Regions from separate parts of the Pseudalkalibacillus sp. R45 genome, predicted to be linked through region 1. Evidence: riboswitches for the same ligand, from Rfam matches in the RefSeq annotation. Region 1 holds a riboswitch; the other holds the start of a gene.
What was found. Region 1 has a riboswitch for glycine ahead of ACTWQL_RS15970 (serine dehydratase beta chain). Riboswitches for the same ligand answer to the same signal wherever they lie in the genome.
Positions count from the first base shown of each region.

Region 1 (10,873 bases):
GGTCAGTACTTTTTTTAGTGAACGTTAGGCAAACTTTAGTAATTTCGGGGCAACTTGAGCAATTCAGTAAAATAGACCCGCATCCTAACGTGCAAACCTAAACCTAAACGCGTCACCACCCCAATCTTTTATCCCCAGTACAACACTCACGCTTAAGCACTAATAGTAAAGCACATAAGCTCTTCTGACAGCCTTCGTCTTAGGCTTTTTGTGTTGATAAAAGGAAGAATTGCGCGCAATTCTTTCCATATTTGAATGGGTGGGAGTCATCTTGAGCAATTTCAAAGCCTTCTTTTACACCTACAAAAAAACCACCCGAAACGGCGGGCGGTTTTCAAGCAAGATGACATTCAAGTCCCATGGGTCCCCATTCAGACTCGAACACAAAGCCTGTCTCTGAATGGTAATCCAATGTCAATTCATCATCAAGATTCCGTTTTGTAAAATGATCGACGTAGAACTCGACCCCTTCTGATCGGATGACTGAATCACTCTTTCGTGAATCGTCTTCAATCAATTTGAATTTCATCATCGTTCCGCACCCACCCTGCATTTCAGCATCGATACGGAGAATTTTATCTGTTGCCAACTTCAGCTTTTTCAGTTCGTGAAGTGCCATTTCCGTTATTTTGAGGTTCATCATGATTTCCTCCTCCCAGTCGATTTACAAGACCGGTTTTTGAGAATAGCCGCTCTTTCACCTTCTGACCTGTCGGCGTGATCGCCAATCCTCCTAATGCTGTCTCTTTTAGAGGGCGTGGCATGTTCTTACCAATATCATACATCGTATCGATCACTTCGTCACATGGAATTCTACTTTCCACTCCAGCGAGTGCCATATCTGCTGAAGAAAATGCAATCGAGGTTCCGATGACATTCCGCTTGATGCATGGTACCTCAACCAACCCAGCGACAGGATCACAGACGAGCCCGAGCAAGGATTTCATCGCCATTGCTGTAGCATGAACCGCCTGCTTTGGTGATCCACCTTTTAATTCCACGATCGTACCTGCTGCCATCGCAGTTGCTGAGCCGACTTCCGCCTGGCAACCGCCTGCTGCACCGGAGATGAACGATCGGTTAGCTATGATATAACCGAGCATACTTGCTGTGAACAACCCCATGACCAGATCATCTAGCTCCATGTCGGTATTTTTATGAAGGGAAAATAACACACCTGGCAAAATCCCAGCAGCACCAGCTGTCGGGGTAGCAACAATCACACCCATGCGAGCATTACTTTCTGAAGTTGCCATTGAGCAAGCCATGGCATCACTAATGATCGAACCTGATAAAACGTCGCCCGCTTCAATATAGGCTTTCATTTTCACGGCATCACCGCCGGAAATTCCGCTCGGTGCTTCTGATGCGTCCTCTAACCCTTCTTCAACTGCATGCTGCATCTTCATCAATCGCTCTTTCATCATGTCGAAAATCTCTTGCTTCGATTTTCCCGATTTCACATGCTCCTGCTCGATCATCGCTTCAGCTATCGTCTTATTTTCACGTTCGCAAAAATCGAGCAGATCGGCTGTTGATTGGATATCCATACCGCTCATCTCCCTTTCATGCAACCTCTTCGTCCATACGTCGGACCATCTTTTTCAAATCGTCAAACGTGCTTACAGGTATATCTAATTCCCTGTAATTGTTGATCCTGAAAATTTCAGCAAGTCCTCCGCCTACAGACGCACCACCGATGACTATTTTCCGGGTTCCCAGTTGAACGGTCAGAATCGCGACATTCGGGTGATCGAACTCCTTGCAATTTTCCTCTAACACAAACTCATAGTTCAGATTGGCATCTGAGGCAAAATCATATGCATGTTTGATTCGAGTATCTTCTGTATCGAAGCCTAGCAAACCGCCAAGGATAGCTTTATCTGTACCATGTCCTTGATAAGTTTCCGCAAAAGAATCGAATAACTTGATTTCAACATGGTCCGGCACACCGCCTAAAAGTTCATAAGCCGCTCTGCCGATCCAAACCGCGCCTGCTGTATGTGAACTTGATGGACCAACCATGATCGGCCCGATTATATCAAAACAACTATTGTAGCCCATTGTAATGCCTCCTTCTCAAAGAGAGCTATTTTTTTACACAAAAAATAAAAAGGACAAAGAAGGTGATTTCACCCGCTCTGTCCTTTTTACCTGAGAGATTATTGGTTACCCCTTTGGTGGCTTTCGCGCTCTCCAGAGATGCGTCCGATCGCAGTTCGTTTACCTGAGAGATTTGTTCCATGGTTTTCTGGAACTTGCTCCTTCGGTGTCGGAATGTCCGACTCTCCCACGATCTTCATTCGCATATATTCATTTTATACCATTATGTCGGATTTCGACCCTATTTGTCAATCGTTTTAGAAACCGCTTACACTTACCAATGTGAAAAAGGAAAGTCGCCACGAATATCCAAATGCGACGTGGCTAATCTTTCCCGTGTTCTAACCAGTAATGATTTCTTCCTTCAACTCAATGTCTTTGATTTCAGCTTTCGGCATGAGTATTTCTTTTGCATTGAATTCTTTTAAAGGAGCCTGCTTTTTGATGCGATTAGGTGCATCCGGATTGGCCAAGGCGGTTGTACCAAGGCTGATAAAATCCGCTTGATCTTGATCAATCAGTTTCCGTGCTTTCTCCTGCTCTCCTAATCCCCCATTAGCTATGACCGGGAGACGACTGAATACTTTGGCTGCCTCAGCCAGCGTCTTCGTTCCAACTCCAAAGCCTGGTTCAGAACCATCTCTATCTGTAACGTGAATGTAGTCGAGGGTGGTTTCACCAAGCTTTGAAAAAATCGTAAATGCGTCTTTCTCACCATTCGGCCATTTATATTCCTGATCAGCCACTTTCCCTTGTGAGATTCGAATCCCCACCATAAAGTCATCTCCAACTGCTTGACGCACAACGTCGATGATTTCAAGCATGAATTGAAGTCGTTTTTCAAGGGAGCCACCGTATTGGTCCTGTCTATGGTTCAAATAATCGGTCAAGAATTGATCAAGTAAATAGCCATTGGCTCCGTGGATTTCGACACCATCAAATCCAGCCTCTTTGGCATAGATAGCTGCCTTTACAAAGGAATTCTTCACATTTTCAATTTCATCCAGCGTGAGTTCTTTCGGCTCTTTATACGGACCAGATCCACCGTAGAAAGGGAGCTGCTCTCCTTTTGGAGTGATTGATGAAGGAGCGACCGTTTCATTTGTAAAACGGTTCCCTTGTGCTTGACTCCCAGCATGCATGAGTTGTGCGATTATTTTAGACCCATGATGTTGAACTGTTTCAACAATAGATCGCCATGCCTCCATTTGTTTTTCGTTTGCGATCCCAGGTTGGTTGTGATAACCCTGGCTGTAAGATTCATCAAGATAAATCCCTTCTGTGATAATCGTACCGAAACCACCTCTTGCATATCGTTCATAATACTTTTCCATCCGATGATTTGCTAGTCCCTCGCCTTCCGCACTCACACGGGTCATCGGTGCTACCATATAACGGTTCTTTAATTCAACTTTACCTAGTTTTCCTGTATTAAATAGTGGATCCATCATTCATCCCTCTTTCTTTAATAAAGTGAGTAGATATACTTTTTTATCAGTTAACGTTACAGTAACAGGCGTTCTATACAGTATCAAACAATCCGCTCAATAAAGAAAACTTGGCACCACCAAGCTTTAGCACAGGCTGTACCTTAGTTGCGCTTATATTGAAGAAAGTATTTATACTTTCTTCAAATATAAAAAAAACACCCATCAAGGGTGTCATTATGTATGGCTGGGCTAGCTGGATTCGAACCAGCGCATGACGGAGTCAAAGTCCGTTGCCTTACCGCTTGGCTATAGCCCACTAATGTTGAACACATCTTCTATTATGATTATTATTTTAAAAAATATGCGGAAAAATTTCAAGATTTTACACGTGAATGATGGGCGTCGTCAAGGGCAAATTAACCTTGAGGTGATGATAGATGAAATTGGTCGATGAAATTTATAATACCTTCAAATACCATTTTTCAGCTGATGAAGAAGATATGTATCCAATCGTCTACGGACTGATGGAAGCCAAATCACGAGAAGAAATTTTCGAGCAACTAGAAGAACTGTCCAATGAAGAATTGAATGAAATGGTCACGCTATTTATACTAGAACAGCTACAGAGAAAATTAGCAGAAGAAGGCATCGGCCGTGTAACCCTTGGGCAGGATTACACAGACGATTTTATTCAATAACAAATTACTGTTATTGCTGGTATTCCTGTGCTGCTTTAAAATCTTTTTTGTACCTATCAAACAAAGAGGTCATCCCAACCCCAAATATCGCTGATGCAAATGATTGATAACCTTTTAAAAGCAAATCCACAATAAGGATTGTAAGCAAAAAACCTATAAACAGCGCATATAACCCGAACACATCTTTCGTCTGAATGAGCTTTCTCCATTCGTTGATCAGTTCAAAAAATAGAATAAGTCCGAGCATGACCCGTTCCAATAACAAGTCCTCAGGGTTGGGCATTCCGAAGGGAGTGACTAACCATTGTAACAAAAGTAAAAACAGGACGATGTTCCAGTTGATGTATTTATTGATATGATCCTACCTTCCTGATTATTTGATGTTTTCTTCGCGAACCAAACCATACCCCAGGGCATCAAGTGCTTGCTGTAAAGAAGTATAAATATTCAATTCCTGAAGATCGATACCCAAATTCACAGCTGTTATTGCAACCGCTGAGCGTATTCCAGTAATTAAAGCTTTGACACCAAGGAGTTTAAGCGTAGTGACCAGTTGGAAAATATGATGCGCAACCATCGTGTCAACAACAGCAACACCAGATAAATCGATGACCAGGCGCTCTAATTTCAACTCCTCGCAACGTTCCAACGCTTTTTCTTGTATGGATTTTGCACGATTTGTATCAATATCACCTATGAGCGGCAATACTGCTACACCTGAAAACAAAGGTACGACCGGTACGGAAAGTTCTATCAATGTATTTTGGTACCTGTTTGCGACTTCCAGGTTGTATTCTACATAACTTTTGCTGTATCCAAATACCGCCTGGTCCAATACAGGATCCAAGCTGTTCGCTACTTTAATGATCGTTTCCCCACTTAGCCTTTCTTGTTCTGCAATCTCCGCAATGTACATCCAAATCGCTTTTCGATAATAAAATGTATTTTGAAGAGCCTCAGTAATCGGTACCTCTTTCACGACAGCTTCTTTTCCTTTCTCGCTGCCCCAACTGATCGCTTCATTGAAATCAGCAGGATCACTTTTTTTCAAATTGGTACCGATCAATTCCACCAAACTCAATGCTCTCTCTTCCAAAGCATCCTTCATAAAGAATTCATTATCGGATTGAACAGCTTCCAATCGTAGCCTGACGATATCATCAGCAATCTTCTGTTTATTTTCTAGTATTTTTTCTGCTACAAACGTAACCCTGTCAGTCTCTTCGACTTGATTCATATCGTTCCTACCCCTTTATCAAATAATTTTCTACAATAGTTTTCTTCAAGAAAACCCAATAACCCTGCAAAAATTTTCAAGTGCCAGGCACCATTTCAAACCCCTTGGCACACAACACGTTCTGATTGGTGCCAGGCACCGAATTGGAGTGCTTGGGGCTCTAAGGGCTTCATTCGGTGCCTGGCACTTTTAACGTTTTTTTGCCGCTAAGATTAGGCATAGCGGTATCCGTTTGCGACGTTCATATTCTTCTAGTGAGCTGAACTGGTGCCGTTCAGGGGTCCCTTCTTTCAGATTTTCCAGCGAAAACCCTGATTGGAGTAATTCGTTGACATATTGTTCTGTGGTGCGATGATATTTCGTAACGGGTTGGTTGATCCATGGTTCTGTTCGTTCACCTTGGCTAAAATAATCATCCACAATCCAGTCTGTACGTTGTTTTCCGTCAGCGCTCTTCGTTGAAGCTGTTATAACAGGATGTTGTACACTGAACACAAAACTTCCCCCGTCTTTCAAACCATGATGGACTTTTCGAAAAAGCTCCGACACATCAGCGAGGTAATGGAAGACGAACCTTGAAACAACCAGATCATACGTGTTCGCTTCAATCTGTATTTCATTAAGATCAGCTCGCTCTAAGGTTGCTGTTGTATCCATTAAATTTCGTTCAGCCTCTTCAATCATCTTCTCTGATCCATCCACCCCATGATAGCTAGAAGCTCCTAAAGAAAGAAGATCTGCCCCGAACTGGCCATCGCCACAGCCAAACAAGAATGTTCGTACCGCCAACTTCCCTGATCAAGGACATCAATGCTGGACCTTCCAGCACATTATTTGGACTTTCTCCTCTATTTCGCCTTTTTTGAAATTGTACAAGAAATCCTGTTGATCATAATAGGAAGAGCCGCTCATACATTAATCCCCATTCACTTTTACATCGATTAAGAAAACACGCTCAGAAAATGCACCTCGTTTTTCAGCTTTGCTTTTCCGCACTGACTCCAATTCATCGACCGTGAAGCCACGTGCTTCTGTCAACGCATGAATGACTTCGATCAAATCAACTAATTCTTCAAGTACGTCTTCAGCATCTGCTGCCCCCTGATATTCCTTAAGTTCCTCAAACGCTTTTTCCTCTAGTGCTTTTATGTACGCCGTTTCATCCAAAATACGAGTCTGGTATGAATCCCCGCTCTTTTCAATCATTTCAGGAATCCGATCTCGAACCAATTTGTTATATACCGGCAAAGCCATCGCCCCTTCAGTTTTTTTACCTGCTCCAACTATTCCACTTCCATAAATGCACTACCCCATTCGCTGATGCAATGCTTTAATTCAAACCTTCGAAAGGATAGAAGACTTCAGTTCCATCTTCCAAAATCACACTCAGTTGTTGAGCCTTAAAACTAACCTCTTCACTCAGCATAGGGAGGTGCCAGTAAGAGGAATTAACATCGGTCCTGACGCTGAAGTCACCGTTTTGGAACCTGATCTGTTTGATTTTCATTGGATCAACATAACCATACAGAAATCCCTTATTGTTTATTGAGATCACACTGAAATTATCGATTCGAAAAATCGTATCCTCAGCACGATTCATGATAGCCGGGGCACTTGAACCATCCAATCCCCAACCAAGTATTCCTTTAGAATAGTGATCACCGTGAATCATTTGATCAGATTGATAAATCACTAAATGATCATTGGTGGAAATAGGAACAACGTCCAGGACATCCTTCCCCTCCAACACTTTTTCAATTGAAGAATTCTGAAAATACGTGTAACCCCAAAGGGCAAGTGAAACACCAAGGAAAATCCCGATTATTCGTATCACACGCTTATTCATCACCAGGAACCTTTCCTTTTCCTTCGATTATTTCCACCTCAATCGTCTTATCCCCATTTTCCTTTTCCTCCAATAAATCGAGAACTTGAACATCCTTCTTTCTGTTTTCCAACTTATCCTCAGAATAAGTCAGAATTTCTTCAAAATAGTCAGTGGACTTTCGGGTAGGTTTATAAAAACGGCTCCCTTTTCCATCTTTAAATTCAATGAAACCCATGCTTCCATCTTCTATAAGAGTCATTCCAAACCCATCAAATTCTTTACGAAGTCCATAATAGATTTTGATCGTTTTGAGTTCGAGTGTGTTACTCATCTTAAATATATCTGCTACTTCATTCTGTGTTGCTTGTTGAAAGCTTTTACCTTCCAATAGTTGATAGAAACGACTGATATCATCATGATCGTCCAGTCGAAAGCTTCCTTCTTCCAATAAGCTGATTGATACTTCTTCAATATCGCTTACATCGATTATATCTTCAAATTGCTGGGCTGCTCCTTGAGAACATGCAGCCAATAATGCCAGCACACAAACTAAAACTATGTATCTAAAAATAACCCCTCCTCCTTACCGCAGTTCTCGTTCCATGAATTTCAAATACCAGGGAAATTGTCGTCTGCCGAATGAAGTGTGGAATGGCAGCTCGATCGTCTCTTCTTGAGTACTCCACTGCATTTTCACCTTCAAAGTGCTCTGTGGACCTTGTTCAAATAGATCGTATAAGAACGGTTCAACTGATTTTTGTGGGAGTTGGACGTACACCTTGCCATCATGAAGGTCACTGGTTTCAGTCACATCTGTCCCTTCAACCGAATAGGTGAAGTTTTTTGGCGGATCATCGTTCTTAAAGTTGACTACCATGACAGATTGTGGATCTGTATACATATCTTCATTGTGAAAAGTGACGGCATAAAAGGTGATCTCCCAATTGTCACTTGGCTGTTCCGCATAGTGCTCTTCCTCACCTTTTTCAAACCCATACACCTGACCACCATAACCTTTCCCAAAGTGCAGGGTTACAGCGGGAAGCAAGATTGCTACAAGTAAAGCCGAAACAACCACACCGATTACACACCAAATCATTTTACGAGTCATGATTTCACTTCTATTAACTTCTGGAGTAGTTTCATATGCATTTTAGCTTGATCGAGGATAGAAAACTTACCTTGCTTACATTTGGAGAGGATATCATCCCGTTCACTTAAGGCCATTTGATGAAGAGTAAGATTTATTGTCCCCATTTCCAGTGCATAGTCAAGTTCATGGTCATCTTTAAGAATGATTTCACCCGAAGGTAATACGACAATATCGAGGAATAGATCATCCATCCAAGGTACACCATTTTCATCCAGTCCAACTTCAGAGCAAATATCGATATACCATTGTATGATTTTGCCATCTACATCAAACATAGTCGTCACTGAATGATGCATGTAATCTGGAAACTGCTGAAGCCAACTATATCCTTGGTCCACAATACAAAGCTCCTGTTCGCCATACTGTACATTTAACGGTTCTTTTATCTCATCCATTTTCAATAAAGTTATGTATCCTTTAAACGATTCCGTATCAAGATAGTTTTGAGCGTAGCGTCTTTTTGTGATTCTCTCCCAATCTTTACGGTCCCCGGATTTCCTCTTCAGCAAAACCCCTCCTCCTTTTATGCTACTTTGTCTTATTCTGATAGACTGCCTGATTTCTTAATACTGAAAACTGGTAAACCGAGATTACAAGACAGATTAAACTCAAGAACCATAGCAGTACCGAGGTTCCAATTAATAATGAATTTTCCCCAGAAGCCATAACAAGTGAATAATCTGTTGCCAATACTTTTGATAAAAAGAATATGGCAGCATAGTTCAAACAGATATGGATTAGAATCCAGACAAACGCGGATCGTTGTTGCTTATCTTTAAACATCATAAATAAGATAACTGAAAATATTGCAGCTAGACTCACTTTCAATAATCCAAAAACCACTGCTTCTAATGGCACCTCTCACCCACCCCTTTTCTATATTGTACCATTTATTGGTTTGTTCCTCAGAAATTTTCCAATTCTATGCCTCTTCCCTAACACCTTTCAACGAACTATGATAATATTTTCCTAGAGGAGGGATTTTTTATGAAAACGTTTGAGGAAAAGTTGGATCAATATGCTGAACTCGTTGTAAAAACCGGATTGAATATACAAGAAGGACAACGCTTGTTGATCCTTTCTCCGATTGAAGCAAAAGAGTTTACGCGAAAAGTTACAAAATATGCTTACGCTAACGGATGTAAGCGCGTTTATGTTGACTGGAAGGACACCGTAACTTCCCGTTACCACTTGGAAGGTGCATCTGAAGAAACATTGAAGAATGACCTGCCTCAGTGGGAAATTGACAAGTATACTAGTTTCGCAGAGAACAATGATTGCTTGTTGAACATTACAGGAGACGATCCTAACGCTTATGGGGGAGTTTCACCAGAACGCTTGATGTGGGTACAGAAGAACCGCGGCGAAAAGCTGCAAAACTTCTCAAAAGCACAGCTTAACGGTGATATTCACTGGGCAATTGCAGGTGTCCCTACAGCTGGCTGGGCGAAAAGTGTGTTCCCTGATAAAAGTGAAAGCGAAGCAATCGAAGCCCTTTGGGAAGCGATCTTCAAAACGGTCCGCATCGATCAGGAAAATCCTGTAGCCGCTTGGGAAGAACACGGTAAAACACTTTCGGAAAAAGTAGATTACTTGAACGAGAAGCGTTTCAAAACGCTGCATTATAAATCCGAAGGTACAGACCTTACAATTGACCTTCATCCTGAACACCTATGGATTGGCGGCGGTCATGAATCGACTTTCGATACGTCTTACATACCGAACCTTCCGACAGAAGAGGTATTCACGACACCACATAAAAATGGTGTGAATGGAACTGTTTCAAGTAAAAAGCCTTTATCCGCAATGGGGAATCTCATCGATAACTTCAGCTTGACGTTTGAAGACGGAAAAGTTGTCGATTTCAGTGCGGAAACGGGTTATGACACGTTAAAACAATTACTTGAAATCGATGAGGGCATGAAGTTTCTAGGAGAGGTAGCTCTTGTACCATACGACTCGCCGATCTCAAACAGCGGAATCATTTTCAACAACACGCTCTATGATGAAAATGCATCCTGCCACCTTGCAATCGGAACTTCAATTACCATGTCTGTAAAAGATGTCGGTAAACTATCCAAAGAAGAACTGGAAGAACGCGGTGTCAACCAAAGTCGTGGCCATACCGACTTTATGATCGGATCAGCTGACCTGGATATTGTTGCTGAAACAAATGACGGTGAAAAAGTACAACTTTTCAAGGACGGAAACTGGGCGATCTAAGATCATTCTTTTACAAAGTCAAAAATATAACTGCAGTTACAGATGCCGTAACGGACAATTTGAATTTAGAGGACATAGGAGACCTTTATTTGCTTCAAAATGACTTATTTCTCAAAATTAGAGGACACCAGAGACCTTATTGAGGAAAAACGAAGGGAAAGCACCTGGATTTAACCTAAATAGCGGATCATTTGTCCTCTA
Region 1 is NZ_JBQQCL010000009.1:95,563-106,435, reverse strand. It holds gene ACTWQL_RS15980 (iron-sulfur cluster biosynthesis family protein) at 335-643, opposite strand; gene sdaAA (L-serine ammonia-lyase, iron-sulfur-dependent, subunit alpha) at 576-1,550, opposite strand; gene ACTWQL_RS15970 (serine dehydratase beta chain) at 1,567-2,064, opposite strand; glycine riboswitch at 2,132-2,205, opposite strand; glycine riboswitch at 2,206-2,303, opposite strand; gene ACTWQL_RS15965 (oxidoreductase) at 2,445-3,551, opposite strand; tRNA gene ACTWQL_RS15960 (tRNA-Gln) at 3,775-3,849, opposite strand; gene ACTWQL_RS15955 (DUF6154 family protein) at 3,971-4,231, shown strand; gene ACTWQL_RS15950 (hypothetical protein) at 4,242-4,544, opposite strand; gene ACTWQL_RS15945 (STAS domain-containing protein) at 4,605-5,468, opposite strand; gene ACTWQL_RS15940 (class I SAM-dependent DNA methyltransferase) at 5,658-6,257, opposite strand; gene ACTWQL_RS15935 (nucleoside triphosphate pyrophosphohydrolase) at 6,384-6,716, opposite strand; gene ACTWQL_RS15930 (hypothetical protein) at 6,799-7,317, opposite strand; gene ACTWQL_RS15925 (hypothetical protein) at 7,307-7,840, opposite strand; gene ACTWQL_RS15920 (hypothetical protein) at 7,880-8,407, opposite strand; gene ACTWQL_RS15915 (DUF402 domain-containing protein) at 8,404-8,958, opposite strand; gene ACTWQL_RS15910 (hypothetical protein) at 8,978-9,307, opposite strand; gene ACTWQL_RS15905 (aminopeptidase) at 9,437-10,672, shown strand.

Region 2 (10,873 bases), on a different contig from region 1:
TCAGTTGCGAGATTTATTCTTTTTTGAACCTCTGGTGTCTGTTGAACTTTTCAAAAATCCTTCTTTTTCCCAATAAAAAAATTAAAAAACTGCGACCAGTTTTTGGTCACAGTTTTCAGTTAACGTCTAAATGTCCATTCATCATTTGCGTAGCGTCTTTCAATGATTTCATCAATATATTGATTTTGTTCTTCCGTTAGTACAAGTGGTATGAATTCCACATCAAGTCCTTGTTCGAATCCAGTCTTGAAAGCTTTCTTGGATTCCTCGATCGTCACTCTTTCATCACGAAGATCATTGATTGCTACGGCCTTCTTACTGAACGCTTTCTGCATGCGTTCTCTCACTCTTTCATTTGAAAACTTGAAGCAATCAAACAATTTGTCTTCATCAATATCAAGTAAAATCGACCCGTGTTGTAAAATGACACCTTTCTGTCTCGTTTGCGCACTTCCAGCAACCTTTCTGCCTTCAACGACGAGTTCATACCAGGATGGCGCATCGAAACAGACTGCTGAGCGCGGATTTTTCAGTCCTGCTTTTTCCTCTTCTGTCTTTGGTACCGAAAAATATGCTTCAAGACCCAGGTTCCGGAATCCACCTAAAATCCCTTCAGAAATGACCCTGTAAGCTTCTGTTACCGATTGCGGCATTTTAGGATGTTCTTCTGACACGATGACACTGTAAGTCAACTCTTTATCATGCAGTACAGCTCGCCCTCCAGTCGGTCTTCGAACAAACCCATAGCCGTGCTTTTGAACGGCATCAAGCTTGATTTCCTTTTCGACCTTTTGAAAATAACCGACAGAAAGCGTTGCAGGATTCCACTCATAGAATCTAACTACCGGTGGAATTTCATCTTTACTATGCCAATCTAGCAGCGCTTCATCCAACGCCATATTATAAGCTGGTGAGCATGCACCAGAATCGATAAAATACCATTGTTCCTTCATTTTATGTACGCCTCTTTCTTTATGCATTCATCATACATTTTTACCTTTCATAGTTTAACAGAAACCTATGAGCACATACAATTCATTGAATTTTAAAAACTTAGTTTTGCGAATAAGAAAATTCCTGTATATAATGGACATGGTATCATTTTAGAGAATGGTAGAAAGTTTCTAGGGGGAAGATTGAAATGGAATGGATTTTTTGGGCACTTCCAGCAGCCATCATCGTATATATGATCGTCGCTGGACTATATCAACGCAGACATTTGAAGACGTTGACTGAAGAAGAATTTCGCAGCGGATATCGTAAAGCTCAGCTGGTCGATGTTCGTGAACAGAAAGAATATGAAAATGGACATATTCTCGGAGCGAGAAATATTCCGTTGTCACAGCTCCGTATGCGTCATAAAGAAATCCGTAATGATCAGCCTGTCTACATGTACTGCGAAAGCGGAATGCGTACCGTCCGGGCTGCAACTGTTTTAAGGAAAAAAGGAATCAAGGATCTTTATAACCTTAAAGGCGGATTCAAAAAATGGAACGGTAAAGTGAAAAAAGGAAAATAGAATTGAAAAGATAGAATTGGTTAAGGGGCTGTCCTAAATCTTTTAGGACAGCCCCTTTCCTTTTCCTAGTTCTTGGTTGCACAAAGGTGTAAAAAGTAACCTTTGGCCGGATACCGATCAAAAGCGGCCGGATTATGCTCTTATTCCGCCGGTTTACCTTCTGCATCGGCCGGAATAAGTTTAAATTTTGAAATAGAAAAGGAACAGACCGCTCCGACCATACCGGAGAAGGCCTGTTCCTTTTTCATTATTGTTTTTCGTATCGTAGGATGGGTTTACGTGCAGCGGTTGTTTCGTCCATACGTTTGATGACTGTGTTATGAGGCGCTTGTTGCACGACCTCAGGAGATTCTTCAGCTTCTTTCGCAATTTGGATCATCGCATCGATGAACTCATCCAACGTTTCCTTTGATTCGGTTTCTGTCGGCTCGATCATCATACATTCCTCTACATTAAGAGGGAAATAGATGGTCGGCGGGTGATAACCGAAGTCCAGGAGACGTTTCGCCATATCCAACGTCCGCACACCAAGCTTCTTCTGACGCTTACCGGAAATGACGAATTCATGTTTACAATGCTGTTCATATGGAAGGACGAAATGCGGCGCAAGTTTGCGCATCATGTAATTCGCATTCAATACAGCATAATCGCTGACCTTCTTCAATCCTTCGCGTCCCATCGTCAGAATGTACGTATAGGCACGAACATTGATGCCGAAGTTTCCGTAGAATGGCTTCACGCGTCCGATCGAGTCTGGACGGTTGTAATCAAATACATAGCCTTCATCAGTTTTCGCTAATATCGGTTTCGGCAAGAATGGAAATAAATCTTCCTTTACACCGACTGGACCTGAACCAGGGCCGCCACCGCCGTGTGGGCCGGTGAACGTCTTATGAAGGTTCAAGTGAACAACGTCAAAGCCCATGTCGCCTGGACGTGTTCTGCCCATGATCGCATTCATATTCGCACCATCATAATATAACTTTCCGCCTGCTTCATGGACAATACGTGCCATATCTAGAATGTGCTCTTCAAAAAGACCAAGCGTATTCGGATTCGTCAGCATTAGGGCTGCTGTATCCTCGCCGACCACACGCTTTAAGTCTTCCAGGTCGACTAGACCGTTTTCATCTGACTTGACCGTTACAGCCTCAAAACCTGCAACCGTAGCAGAAGCTGGGTTTGTTCCATGTGCTGAATCTGGAACAATGACTTTCGTACGTTGATGATCCCCATTCTGTTCATGATAAGCACGGATCATCATCAAGCCTGTCCATTCTCCATGAGCACCGGCTGCTGGTTGAAGCGTGACTTCATCCATTCCTGTAATCTCTTCAAGTGAAGTTTGCAGGTCATAAAGCATTTCCATCGCACCCTGTACCGTGTCTTCATCCTGATAAGGGTGGATGTGAGCAAATCCAGGAAAACGAGCTACATCCTCATTAATTTTCGGATTATATTTCATCGTACAAGATCCAAGTGGATAGAATCCAGAATCCACACCATGATTACGTTTCGATAATGCGGTGTAATGGCGCATGATTTGAAGTTCAGATACTTCAGGCAGTTCCGGCTCTTCATCACGGAGATATTCAGAATCAATCATTTCTTCAATGGGAGTTTCAGGCACGTCTAATTCAGATAAGCTATAACCTACCCGTCCTGGTTTAGACAATTCAAAAATGAGTGCTTGGTTTTTTTTGTTGCTCATTGGACTCCCCCCAATTCTTTTACAAAGGCATCGATTTCTTCTTTCGTGCGCTGTTCCGTTACAGCGATCAACATATGCTGATCAAGATCCGGGTAATATTGTCCGAGATCGTAACCACCGACAAATCCTTTTTCCAAAAGCGCTTTGTTTACTTCTTTGACCGGTTTGGAGACTTTTACGACAAGCTCGTTGAAAAAGGCACCTTTAAAACGGACATCCATACCCGCTTCTTCAAGCTTTTTCTTTGCATAATGAGCTTTTTGAAGGTTCTGTACAGCGATTTCCTTGATTCCTTTTTTACCTAAAGCTGTCATTGCAACCGAGGCAGCAAGCGCGTTCAAAGCCTGGTTCGAACAGATATTGGATGTCGCTTTGTCACGACGGATATGCTGTTCACGAGCTTGCAGTGTAAGAACGAAACCGCGTTGACCTTCTTCATCGGTCGTTTGGCCGATTAGACGTCCTGGCACTTTACGCATCAATTTCTTTGTGGTCGCAAAATAACCACAGTGCGGTCCACCGAATGCAGCTGGAATACCGAATGGCTGAGCGTCACCAATGACGATATCTGCGCCAAGTTTTCCAGGCGGCTTAAGTGCGCCCAAGGATAGCGGGTTACTGGATACAACGAACATTGCTTTTTCTTGATGAACGATTTCTTCAATTTCCTTCAAAGGCTCGATTTGGCCGTAAAAGTTCGGATATTGGACGATGACACAAGCTGTATCTCCATCAACAACACCTTTTAATGCTTCCAAATCCGTTGTTCCATTCGTTGCTTCTACTTCCACTACTTCAAGGTTCGGCCCTTTCGCATACGTATGAAGAACACTCAATGCTTCAGGATGGACACTTTTCGAAACGACAACCTTCTTTTTACGCGTATGAGCAGCACTCAAGAAAGCTGCTTCTGCCAGGGCTGTTTGTCCATCGTACATCGAAGAGTTGGCAACTTCCATTCCGGTCAACTCGCAAATCATCGTCTGGAATTCAAAGATTGCTTGAAGTTCCCCTTGTGAGATTTCAGGTTGATACGGTGTGTAAGCCGTATAGAATTCAGAACGCGAGATCACGTGATTGACGATCGATGGGATATAGTGATCATACACTCCTGCTCCAAGGAAGGAAGCATAGTCCTTTGTATTTACGTTCTTTCCAGCTAATCCAGACATCTTCTTCATCAAATCGTTTTCCGGGATTGCCTCTGAGATGTTCAAGTCGCCTTTGAACCGTACATTTTCAGGGATATCATTAAACAGTTCATCAATCGAATCAATTCCGATTTCTGCTAACATTTCCTTTTCGTCTTGCTCTGTCATTGGTAGGTAACGAAATTTCACCTTTTATTCCCCCTCTTGATTAACGTTTATAGAAAGGTGCTTTTACGACTTCTGCTTTCAAGCGTCGTTTACGGACTTGGACTTCGACTTCTGTTCCAAGTTCTGTGTACTTCGAATCGATCAAAGCCAACCCAAGGTTCTTACCTAGTGTAGGAGATTGCGTACCAGTGGTGACTTCGCCGATCTTTTCATCATTTTTGAAAACGTCATAATGTGTTCGTGGAATCCCTTTATCTATCATTTCGATTCCGACCAATTTCCGTTTAAGTCCATCTTCTTTTTGCTTGATCAACGCATCTTTACCGATGAAATCAGCTTCTTTTTTCAGCTTGACTGCGAAACCGATCCCTGCTTCCAATGGTGAAATCTCAGCTGTCAGCTCTTGACCATATAAAGCAAGCCTAGCTTCAAATCGTAAAGTATCACGTGCACCAAGTCCGATTGGAAGAACCCCAGCTTCTTTACCTGCTTCTAAAATGGTTTTCCATAGCTTGGCAGCATCTTCACTGTCACAATAGATTTCAAAACCATCTTCACCTGTGTAGCCTGTGCGGGATACCAATGCTTTCGTACCGTCGATTTCCACGTCTTCCGTAAACTTGAAGAAACCAATTTGAGATAAATCATATTCTGTAAGCTTCTGTAGTACTTCCTCTGCCAGTGGTCCTTGTAATGCTAATTGAGCAACTTCATTCGAAATGTTCTGAATTTCAACATTCCCTTTCTGGTTGTTCACAAGCCAGTCATAGTCTTTTTCAATGTTTGCAGCATTAACGACTAAAAGGAAATCATTTTTCCCACGCTTATATACAAGAAGATCATCAACTGTCCCGCCATCTTCGTAGCACATTGCGGTATATTGAGCGCCGCCTTCTTTCAACTTCGAAACATCATTGGTCATTACATATTGTAGAAAACCTTCAGCGACCTCACCCTTAACTGTGATTTCACCCATATGGGAGACATCAAACAACCCGGCTTTAGTCCGTACTGCTGCGTGTTCTTCCTTGATACTTGAGAACTGGACAGGCAATTCCCATCCACCGAAATCGATTACTTTCGCTCCATATTCTTTATACAGCTCAAACAATGGTGTTCGCTGTAGGGATGACATGAGCATCTCTCCTTCAATTTTAAATTTTCAGCTGATCGTGTATGTCTTTGCTCGTTTGTTCAATAAGTCATACCTTTAAGACCTGTTAAAAATCACGCTTCCCCTTAAAGAAAACTTGGCTTAGCCAAGCCTAAGCGTTGGCTGAGCCTTAGTTCCTCGAAAAAGCAATCGCTTTTCCTTCGTGCGGAGTATTGCTTCCGAAGCCACCAGCTTGTGCGCTTATATTGAAGGAAGCATTTATACTTTCTTTAAATGAAAAAAAGAGAGGACAAAGAAGACTTTTTAACAAGCCCTCTCTGTCCTCGTACCTGAAAGTTTGATCGCAGAAGAACGTTCCACGACTTTCCCCTTTGGTGGCTTCGCAATTGAAGCACTCTCCAGAGCTGCGTCAAACAAGAGTCCGTTTGCCTGAGAGATTCACGATAAGCTTGCTCCTTCGGCGCTACCTTAAAGGTAGACTCTCCCCTTGTTCTCACTCGCAAATATGTGATTGAACTTAAGAAATTCACACTCTATAAAGACGAAATCGATAACAGCTATTATATTTCTGGGTTCGCTTGTTCATACTAAGTATGAATCTAGTTATATCTTATCATCGAAGAACGTATAATCGCAATTATCTTTTCCATGAAAGCGTTCTATTTTCAATATAAACGAACATTACATACAAAAGAACTATGATTCGTTCGATAATCAACCTAATTTAACAGAAAGGGTTTTCGTGTATGACTTTTAATATCGAGCATGATCAATCCTGGAGTACAGATTTCCTTAAACGCTTGGACGAAGATGGTCCATGGGCAAATTGGGAGCTTTATAAACTTGCTTTAGAAGCGGAAAAAAGTTTAGTTATCGATGATTTTCTTGGGCTGCAAGCGCCGAAGCATATTCCGCATGTCCAAATACTTCCTCATCAATTGGAGGTTGCACGAAAAGTCATTGAAGATATGAATGGAAAAGGAATCCTGGCAGATGAGGTCGGTCTAGGGAAGACGATTGAAGCAGGATTGATCACGAAAGAATACATGATTCGCGGGTTAGCGAAGAAAATTTTGATTCTTGTCCCAGCTTCACTCGTTCTGCAATGGACACATGAATTGAATACGAAGTTTCTCATTCCTGCTGTCCCGCAAAAGAAATCGTATGTGTGGGAACAATATGATGTAGTCGTCTCCTCGATCGATACTGCAAAGAGAAGCCCGCATCGTGAAATCGTTTTGGATCAGGACTATGATCTTATCATCATAGATGAAGCACATAAGCTGAAAAATAAGAAGACGAAAAACTATGAATTCGTCCAACACTTAAAAAAGAAATATTGTCTTCTTTTGACTGCCACACCGATTCAGAACCGTATTGAAGAAGTTTTCAATCTTGTTTCATTATTGAAACCGGGCCACCTCGGTAATGAAGAGTATTTTGATGAAGCATACAGATCCGGAAAATACGATGTTCAAAATGAGGTAAAACTCAAGCAGCTGATCAATAAAGTCATGGTACGGAACAGACGGGAAGATACTGGCTTGAAATGGCCGAAACGTTTTGTCAAAACGGTACCTATAACACTTTCACCGACCGAGCGTAAACTCTATGAATCCATCACTGAAGCTCGAGCGAATACAGCATATGAACAACAACATGCGTTTTCCACAATCACCTTGCAGAGGGAAGTCTGCAGCAGTCGTGAAGCGGTTTTCCTCACATTGAAGGCGATGTCCGAAAAAGAGGGGATCAGTGAAAATGCTAGACAGACCGCGATCTCATTGATGCATGAAATCGAGAATGTTGATCGCAATTCGAAAGCCGAGAAAGCACTCGAGATCATCCAGTCCATTGATGATAAAGTAATCATATTTACAGAATACCGAGCAACACAACTATATTTACAATGGTACCTCCAACAGCATGGCATCAGTTCTGTTCCATTCCGGGGAGGATTTAAACGGAACAAAAAGGATTGGATGACGCATCTTTTTAGAAACCATGCTAAGGTCTTGATTGCGACTGAAGCAGGTGGTGAAGGGATCAATCTGCAATTTTGCCAGCATATCATCAACTACGACTTGCCATGGAACCCGATGCGGATCGAGCAACGGATCGGACGTATACACAGGATCGGTCAAGAACATGATGTCTACATTTACAATTTTGCAACTGAAAATACAATTGAAGAACATATCCTTAGACTTTTATATGAAAAAATCAATCTATTTGAAAATGTGATCGGAGATTTGGATGAAATCCTCTCTCGTGTGGGTATGAAGAACATTGAGCAACACATACGTGATATCTTTTGTGAATCCGACACAGATGGTGAAATCAAGATCAAAATGGACAATTTGACATCATTATTGACCTATTCCAATGATGAGGGGGATGCTTATGCTTCAGAAGGACATTCATGAATTTTTGGATCGTTATTTCACAGCAAATGAATGTGAGATCCTTGAACGCCGAGACAACCATCTGCTTCATGTACAGCTAACGATTGAACTGGATAAGCTATTGATGAACCGCCCTTTTTATTGGCATTATCAAGAGTTGACAGGGGCAGATCCGAATCCGATGAAACTGATGTTGAAGACGGAACAAACAGAAGATGATACGGAAGGTGAATTCATTCACTTCGGGTCGCCGAGGCTGCACCAGATTTTCCAATCGACTCGTCAGCTCGGCTCATATATCCGGCTTTTCGAGAACGTCCAGCAGAATGAAAGTTCGTATGTCCCACTGGTTCCGTGGCTAGGCTTGAATATAAAGGTCTCGTATCAATGTGATCGGAAGAAGGATTTTCTCCATTCGATCGGTTTAAATCTGATCAATGGGATGATGGTGAGTGAATTTCAGGGCTTATTGGAATCTAAACCTTTGACCCCGAAAATTCCGGACTATTGTTACACGATGAGTTCCTTGGTCAAACCTGTCAGCGGCATCAAAAGAATCGAACAATACATCGACCACGTCATTGAATCCGATGATCCACAATGGTCAATTGAAGCCAGAAAACGGTGGAAGGAAGATGAAGAACTGTTGGATCACTTTTATCAGGATGCTGAGGAACTCCCGGAAAGCTATCATTTGGAGAAACAAGCGCTGAAAGACCTTTATGAACCTAAAGCAGTCGTACAAATCATCAACGGCGGCATGTTCTATCTGTCTAATAGTACAATGATGAATTAGAGCTCTTTCAGCAAAAGCGGTAGTAGCTTGCAAATAAGTTAAATGCAAAAGCTCTTTTTTAAAGATTGTTGCTTTTGAGTCATTTTTTAAAAAACACCTTTTGCAAGTTGATTGGAGAGCAAGGTGCGAGACTCCTACGGGATCAGCGGGACAGGTGAGACCATTCAATGTCGCAAAGCGACGAATGGGCTCACCGCACGCCCCGAGGAAAGCGAACATCCTGGAGCGGAAATCAACGACTTTCAAGAGCAACAAAGTTTGCGAACACAGCCAATGAAAATGAGGGAGCGACCAAGATGGCCGATCCCTCATTTTTTTCATTTTCGTTTTATGAACATTGTAATCGCCATCGGTAATAAACCGAACCATTTAACGGAACGTGGCGGTTTATGTTCTTTACGTGTTTTTCTCTGCTCTACCCGGTCTTTCTTGGGTTGATCTACATACCGTACAAATTGTTGCGTCAGGAATTTTACGAAATCATTCGTCGACACCGAAATCACCCGTTTTTATTACTCATTTTAGACAATTTAGAGTGTTTTTATCCATGCAACAATTTCTTCTGCAATCTGGTCGACAGACTTTCCATCTGTTTGAATCATTAAATCAGCGTCCTCATAATAAGGTTGTCTTTTCTCAGCCAACTGTTGAATTTCATTTTTCGTTTTCCCTTTTGCGAGGGGGCGATCATCTAGCTGTGAAAGCCTCTCATAAATCGTGTCGACTTCCGCTTCTAAATAGATGACATATCCATGCTTCTTCATATGAGTGCGATTTTCTTTCCTTACAACCGCTCCCCCACCTGTAGTAATGATCACATCAGATGTAGGTAATTCTTGAAGTGCACGCTGCTCTTCATCTCGAAAATAGACTTCTCCTTTTCGTTCAAAAATGGAAGGAATCGCCCAAGCCAATTTCTCTTCAATATAGTTATCCAAATCAATGACCTGAACATTCATCTTTTGTGCTAATTCTTTTCCTACTGAAGTTTTTCCTGCTGCCATGAATCCTGTTAAATAGATTGCTTTCACTATACCACCATCCATTGTACAACTTCTTGGTTAACATAATTATAATACAATAAACCTGTCTTTCTTCCACTTTCGTTCAACTGTAGATCAAAACGGACTGCATAAATGTCATCCGGCATTTGGGTGACTTTGTAATCCACTATTCCATATGGGAAGCTAAGGGAACCTTCATCGTCTGCCTGGATGTTTCCGGACAGAAGGTTGTTGAAAACTTCATCTCTTGCTAATTCTAATGTAACATCAGCTTTAAACCAAATGAGACGTTTTTCATGAAACTGTCTTTCACTATCCAAGATTTTGATATTATACATCGTTACCGATAGAAGGATGAGAGAGATGATGATAGAGAAAGCAGTCATGTAACCCCCTTCCTCTTTCATGGTGTCCTCCATTGATTGAGGTAGGGTTGAATGAGAATCGCTTTATGTGTGAATGAACGTTCATGAGCCTGGACAATCAGTTCCACAGAATACTGATCATGCTCCGCTCGAAAACGCTGGATGTCCTGTAAGATGACTTCAAAACCAGCCCCATTTACCTTCCGGACAATGCGATCACCATATTTCTCATAGGATATTTCCTTTCCATCAGGCTGCATCAAATATAACCGATCCCAACGCTTTTCAACACTGATTGTTCCTTGCAACTCTTTATCGGCCTGTTCAAAAAACAAACTGATTTCCTGATGATTAAGAGGTCGTCCACTTGTAGAAAATATCGCAGAAAACATCAACGGAGTCAACGCTGCCAATGTGAGAAAAATAGTTAAAGATATAATCATTTCCAAGAGTGTATAACCACCTTCATGCTTTGCCACAAATTGACTTTGCTCGTCCATTCGCTCCAATCCAATCTAAACAAATTTCAATATGGTCTGATTCCAATCTGTTAGTGGTGACGTTATATTCTATCCCATTCACTTCTAGTAACCTTTCTTCTGGCTCTGACTTCCCTATTTTCCAATCCTGTAGTAAAGTA
Region 2 is NZ_JBQQCL010000007.1:59,913-70,785, reverse strand. It holds gene ACTWQL_RS13540 (lipoate--protein ligase family protein) at 120-953, opposite strand; gene ACTWQL_RS13535 (rhodanese-like domain-containing protein) at 1,142-1,519, shown strand; gene gcvPB (aminomethyl-transferring glycine dehydrogenase subunit GcvPB) at 1,767-3,230, opposite strand; gene gcvPA (aminomethyl-transferring glycine dehydrogenase subunit GcvPA) at 3,227-4,570, opposite strand; gene gcvT (glycine cleavage system aminomethyltransferase GcvT) at 4,590-5,684, opposite strand; glycine riboswitch at 6,071-6,160, opposite strand; gene ACTWQL_RS13515 (DEAD/DEAH box helicase) at 6,410-8,089, shown strand; gene ACTWQL_RS13510 (YqhG family protein) at 8,067-8,864, shown strand; gene ACTWQL_RS13505 (YqzE family protein) at 9,182-9,358, opposite strand; gene ACTWQL_RS13500 (shikimate kinase) at 9,395-9,910, opposite strand; gene comGG (competence type IV pilus minor pilin ComGG) at 9,895-10,275, opposite strand; gene comGF (competence type IV pilus minor pilin ComGF) at 10,272-10,733, opposite strand; gene ACTWQL_RS13485 (hypothetical protein) at 10,699-10,873, opposite strand, start outside.
Region 2: linked by a shared signal. The riboswitch ahead of gcvT (glycine cleavage system aminomethyltransferase GcvT) and the one ahead of ACTWQL_RS15970 (serine dehydratase beta chain) in region 1 are both predicted to bind glycine.